Adhaeribacter radiodurans: one gene and its partner. The protein of the gene in region 2 interacts with the protein of the main gene of each other region in a pairwise test. Links are inferred from orthologs where the notes say so. Each region holds a gene or a part of one and is shown on either strand. Other genes may lie near its edges.

Evidence for each region.
Region 1: the proteins of eno (region 2) and rpe interact in binary tests that used the Escherichia coli proteins (3 or more experiments, as listed by UniProt). The link is inferred for Adhaeribacter radiodurans from one-to-one orthologs.

Annotation. Positions count from the first base shown.
Region 1 is NZ_CP055153.1:2,531,473-2,534,675, reverse strand. What follows is about bases 99-2,967. They hold rpe (ribulose-phosphate 3-epimerase), read right to left. Parts: upstream 1,927-2,967; coding sequence 1,270-1,926; downstream 99-1,269. Other genes in these bases: HUW48_RS10450 (S8 family serine peptidase), read right to left, coding at 1,984-2,967; HUW48_RS10460 (TonB-dependent receptor), read right to left, coding at 99-1,259. Outside these bases: more of HUW48_RS10460, read right to left, coding at 1-98; more of HUW48_RS10450, read right to left, coding at 2,968-3,203. UniProt on the Escherichia coli protein: Catalyzes the reversible epimerization of D-ribulose 5-phosphate to D-xylulose 5-phosphate.
Region 2 is NZ_CP055153.1:5,128,369-5,131,554, forward strand. What follows is about bases 335-3,186. They hold eno (phosphopyruvate hydratase), read right to left. Parts: upstream 2,474-3,186; coding sequence 1,196-2,473; downstream 335-1,195. Other genes in these bases: HUW48_RS20390 (murein L,D-transpeptidase catalytic domain family protein), read right to left, coding at 335-460; HUW48_RS20395 (FtsB family cell division protein), read right to left, coding at 818-1,120; carA (glutamine-hydrolyzing carbamoyl-phosphate synthase small subunit), read right to left, coding at 2,558-3,186. Also shown: more of HUW48_RS20390, read right to left, coding at 1-334. UniProt on the Escherichia coli protein: Catalyzes the reversible conversion of 2-phosphoglycerate (2-PG) into phosphoenolpyruvate (PEP). It is essential for the degradation of carbohydrates via glycolysis.

The DNA of each region.
Region 1 (3,203 bases), 2.6 Mb from region 2 along the record:
GCCTCCACATTACGTACTTCTTCGTTCGGGTTCCGGGTTTGTTTATCATCTATTACTTCGTAAAAAGAATAACTCGCCGCTACATCTCGTAATTCCCTCTCACGAGCGATTACAGATGAAGCAGTTATTTCGGTAAAAAACTTTGGGGTAAAGCGATGTATTAAATTCAATCCACCTTGGTACGATTCATACTCCATTCGCTCGTGCCCGTTGTAGTCTATACCTAATTGCACCACCCGGTCCCTGGTGCCAAAGGAAGTTTCCCGGTAAAAAGGTATAACTTCGTATTTATTACGAGCTACACTGGCTAGTATTCCTAAAGTAGTTTTGGGTAATTCTAATGATCGGCGAGATTTACGGGTTAAATCTATTGTAATATAACTTTGAGCATCTGTGAAACTAGGCTGGTAGTTGCCGTTTGTTTCCAGAGAGTTAAAAACTAATTGTGCATTTTTATAACGTACTCCGGCTAAATAAGTAATTCTTTTATCTTTAGAAGCAGCTTCCAGGTGTACCCCTCCACCAATTAATCCGCCATTTACAGAGCCGGCCAGCTTTTTAGGAGTTTTATAAGTAATATTTAATACCGAAGAAAGTTTATCGCCCCATTTAGGTTGCCAACCGCCCGATGAAAATTGCACGTCTCGCACTAAGTCTGGGTTTACGAAGCTAAGCCCTTCTTGCTGCGCGTTACTTACTAAAAATGGCCGGTAAATTTCAATGCCATTTACATAAACTAAATTTTCATCGTAATTACCGCCCCGAACGGAATAAGTTGAAGTAAGTTCGTTATTACTAGATACACCCGGGAGAGTAGCTAAAATTTTATTAAAATCGTTGAATGCAGAAGGCAATTGCTTGGTTATACGCGGATTCAGGCGCATAATACTTACTGCAGAGTTAGCATTAGTAAAATTTTGATCGGTGACAACAATGGTGGAAAGCGCGTTACTTGCCGTTAGAAGCTTTACTTTAATTTCCCGGTTTTCTTTATTTTTTAATCTAAGCTGAATTTCCTGATTCTGATAACTCAAGTAATTTATTACTAAAACTATGTCTTTTTCAGCAGGAACCGTAATCTTAAACATTCCGGCAGCGTTGGTTTGACTTCCGTAGGTCTTTCCTTTTATAATTATACTAGCGTATTCAAGCGGAGCACCGGTTTCATCCATAACCAGGCCCGTAACAGTTGCTTGTTGGGCATAAACTAAAACAGGAAAAAATAACCAGGCCAGCCATAAAACCAGTCTCAGATGCATAAAAAATAAATCAGGAAGCGATATTTTGTAAATTAGCGATGGTCTGTAACGGATCACTCGCTTGAAATACAAAGGACCCGGCCACCAAAACATTTGCCCCCTGTTCTAAAAGTAAGGGTGCTGTTTCTTCGTTTACTCCACCATCTACTTCAATTAGAGCATGCGCGTTTTTTGATTGTATTAACTCGCGCAAAGCAGCCACTTTGGTATAGGTATGCGGAATAAATTTCTGGCCACCAAAGCCCGGATTAACAGACATAATGAGAACTAAATCCACATCATTAATAATGTCTTCGAGCAAAGCAACAGGGGTATGCGGATTTAACGCTACTCCCGCCTTGCAATCTACATTTTTAATCTGTTCAATAACCCGGTGTAAATGCGGGCAAGCTTCATAATGTACCGTAATACTATTGGCTCCGGCTTTTTGAAATTGTTCAATGTACAACTGAGGGTCAGCAATCATTAAATGAACATCCAATGGCTTTCGGGCATGTTTATGAACCGCTTGCAACACTGGTAAACCAAAAGAAATATTAGGCACAAACCGGCCGTCCATTATATCACAATGAATCCAGTCGGCAGCACTTTGGTTAAGTAATTCAATTTCGGTCTGTAAATTAGCAAAATCAGCTGCTAAAATAGAAGGAGCAATAATTGGTTTCATGCAGCAAAGATAGGCACTTTGTTAGTACTACTCGGAGTAATTTAGCTGATAATTCAATCAGAGTTTTAAAAACCGAATTGTTTCGGAGCGGTTCAAGCTAGTAATAACGCATTGATACATACCCGCAGAAAGCCCGGTGATTTCAAAAGTAACGAAAGTACGGTCGGTTTTTATTTTATCGTAATGGTAGGTAAATACGTTTACTTCCTGCCCAATAGCATTAAAAATTTTGATTTCCGTGTTCTGGTCGGCATTTACGGGCACTAATACGGTAAAATGATTATCCTTGACTGGGTTGGGAAACAATTTAAATCCAGTTAGATTTTTTTCAGAATCTTGTTGAGCCAATAACTGGGCTCTTTTAAAATGCGGTATGCCAAAACCTAAACGATTATCGGGCTGTGTAGCTTGCGAACCTGATAATTTCAGATAATCCATTACTTGTAAATTGGTTAACTGCCGGTTGGCTTGCCAAAAACCAGCGACCAAGCCACATATAATGGGGCTAGAAAACGAAGTACCATTGGCACCAATTATTTTTCCGGTTGAATCAATAACTGCTGATTTTAGTCCTTGACCTGCTAATTCGGGTTTAATGCGCCCATCAGAAGCGGGACCAAGCGAACTAAATATGGCCCGGTTCCCTAATGAATCAGTTGCTCCAATACTTAACACCGAATCAGCATCGGCGGGAGCGGTAATATATTGCCAGCCATTGTTTCCTTCGTTGCCGGCGCTTACCACTACCAGCATGCCCGTAGCGGCCGCAAAATCAGCAGCGCGGGTACAAATAGCTTTATCCCCGTTCATATCCTGGTAAGAATAGTTACCACTGGAACCATCAAAAGTATTATAACCTAAAGAGGTTTGGATAATGTCTACTCCAGCGCTATCGGCAAACTCTGCCGCCAATAACCAATTAATTTCTTCGATCTTCTGCTCTCGTTTTACATCTTCCGTAATAAACAACGAATATACTGCCTGAGGAGCCGTGCCCACAAATGTTCCCGGCTGATTTGCTGCCAAGGTAGATAGAACTTCGGTGCCGTGGTTATCTTTCTTAAATACATTGGCATTCTTATCCACGAAATCAAAAGTCGCTTTAATTTTTTTATCTCTAAATAAGTGATTAAAAGCCGCGATTCTATTTACTCCCGAAAAGCCACCATCAAATACAGCAATACTAATTCCTTCGCCTCGGTACCCATCGGCGTGCATGGCTGGCACACCAATTAATTTAGCCTGGCCGTAAGATTCCCCGAATTCTTGTTGGATTT
Region 2 (3,186 bases):
TGTCGAATTGTTCGGCTAAGTTTTCACCGGAGTTCTTACCATGCGCCACCAGTGAGTTAAATAAAACTTTTTTATCCGCCAAATCAATAACCCAAAGTCGTTTTTCGGTAGATGGTTTATTAAAATCAACAACAGTAAGCAACTTTTTATCAGATAGCTGACCTTGCGCTTTCAGGTTTAAATAACCCAATAAAGCATCATTAAAAACATCCAGCGTTAAGCCACTCTTTTCTAAACCAATTTCTTCGTAAAGCTTATAAACATCTACCTGAAAAGCAGCAAATCGTAAAGCTTCGGCGGTTGCGCCCGATATATGCGTATTCTCGGATTTAGTCTTATAACTTCCGGCTGGTAATGGAAAGTGCGCAAAGAAAAAAGGCGCCAAAAAAGGAATAATCCGACGAATTCGACGATTACCCTTCTTTACCTTTCTAATAATATCTTTTTTTTCCTGTTCCATTGCTTTTCTTTTTTGAGAAAAATAGTACCCTTTCAACTAACTTAAACTGCCTTATACGTAAAAAAACATATTAAGACTAATAATCTATAAGTAGCAGGTCGCAAAAATTTGATACTTATTCTCTAAACACTATCCACTTTCTTATAGTTCAGATACGTTTATTACTCAAAATTTCAAGGAAAGCATCGCTATAGCATTTTACTTTATTAACAACAATCATTAAGAACTACTCATTCCGGCCTTAATAATTGCCAAAAAACAGCTTAAATCTTTTGTATTTTCTATAAAATTTTTCTTATAAACAAGAAAGCCCTATTTAAGATAGGGCTTTCTTGTTTACTATACTTAATAAGAATTTTACTTTTGCTTAGGCTTTTTTACTAAAATAAACACCTCTTCGGTAGGCCGTTTCATGTAATATTTTTCCCGGGCGTACTTTTCTAATAGCTCGGGGTTGCTCATCAGTTCGGTACGATCTTTTTGTACTTCGGCTATTTTCTGAACGTAATATTCTTTATCTGCTTCTAAATCATTTAGTTTCTTACTCATCTGATATTGAGTCATAAAATCATTAGAGTCAAAGAACACCATCCATACAAGGAAAGTAACCGTAGAAATAAAATAAAAGCTTCTGATGAATTTTGGCAATCGTATCCGCATACATCAAATATATAAAAAAAAGCAGGACGGTAAAACAAATGCTTACCGTCCTGCTTTAAATAGTGAATTTAGATTTTACATTTTTTTACCGGGAAAATAAGCCATTTCACCCAATTCTTCTTCAATCCGAAGCAGCTGGTTGTATTTTGCCATACGGTCAGAGCGAGAAGCTGAACCTGTTTTAATTTGACCAGTATTCAAAGCAACTGCTAAATCAGCAATGGTATTATCCTCGGTTTCACCGGAACGGTGGCTCATAATACTCTTGTAACCATTTCTGCGGCCTAAGTTAATAGCGTTAATCGTTTCAGTAAGGGTACCTATCTGATTTACTTTAATTAAAATAGCATTCGCAATAGATTCGTCGATACCTCTTTGCAACCGGTTTACATTTGTTACAAAAAGATCGTCGCCTACTAGTTGAGTAGTACTTCCAATAGAATCTGTTAATGCTTTCCAGCCAGCCCAATCATCTTCATCCATTCCATCTTCTATCGAAACTATTGGGTATTTTTTTGTCCAATCTGTCCAATAGCTCACCATTTCCGCTGAAGTTAATTTATCACCAGTTGATTTTTTAAAGTGATACAGACCTGTAGAAGCATCATAGAACTCCGAAGAGGCAGCATCCATGGCAATCATCACTTCATCGCCGGGTTTACGACCAGCCGCTTCAATTGCTTGCAATACAATTTTAATTGCATCTTCGTTAGATTTGATATTTGGAGCAAAACCGCCTTCATCTCCCACGTTAGTAGATAAACCTTGTTTATGTAGTACGTTCTTTAAGTGATGAAATATCTCAGATCCCCATTGCATAGCTTCGCGGAAACTAGATGCACCAACCGGCATTACCATAAACTCTTGAAAATCGATGGAGTTATCCGCATGGCTACCACCGTTCAAAATGTTCATCATAGGTACTGGCAAAGTATTAGCATTTACCCCGCCTACATACCGGTATAACGGCATACCTAAAGCCTCCGCTGCAGCACGAGCAATAGCTAGGGAAACACCTAATATGGCATTCGCCCCTAACTTACCTTTATTAGATGTACCATCTAACTCCAGCATTTTAATATCAAGCAAATTTTGCTCAAATACATTTTCCCCGATTAGCTCCTCGGCAATTATATCATTTACATTGCTTACTGCTTTTAGAACGCCTTTACCCATGTACTGCGATTTATCGCCGTCGCGCAGTTCTACTGCCTCGTGCTTACCAGTAGATGCTCCTGATGGAACTGCTGCGCGGCCCAAAAAGCCATTTTCGGTTACAACATCTACTTCTACAGTAGGGTTACCTCTGGAGTCAAAAATTTGACGGGCCTTAACGCTTGAAATTAAAGTCATCTTTTATAAATAGTTAAAATTTTATGAACTAAGAACAATATGGATGCAATACTACTAATTAAGTCCTAAATAACTTAATAGTAGTTAACCATTTTTAAGCAATTCAATGAAATTATCAAAAAGGTAATTAGAGTCATGGGGTCCTGGTGAAGACTCTGGGTGGTATTGAACGGAAAAAGCCTTTTTCCCTTTAATGCGAATTCCTTCTATGGTACCATCATTCAGATTTATATGCGTAATTTCCACCTGATCGTTGTTTTTAATCGCCTCTCCATCCACCGCAAATCCATGATTTTGGGAAGTAATTTCACATTTTCCAGTAATCAAATTTTTGACCGGATGATTTAATCCTCTATGTCCATTGTGCATTTTATAAGTTGCAATACCATTTGCCTGGGCTAAAACCTGGTGCCCCATACAAATCCCAAATAAAGGCTTATCTCGTTCTAGTATCCGATTAACACTCTCTACGGCTTGAGTAGTTGCCGCCGGATCTCCCGGCCCGTTCGAAATAAAATATCCATCTGGTTTCCACTCCTCCATTTCATCGAAAGAGGTATCAAAAGGAAATACTTTACACTCACATCCTCGGCTTACTAAATTTTGAATGATATTCTTTTTTACCCCAAGATCAAGAATAGCTACTCTAAATTCAGGATTTTCCGGTTTCATAACATACTCATCACGCGTACTAACTTGGGAGGCCAATTCTA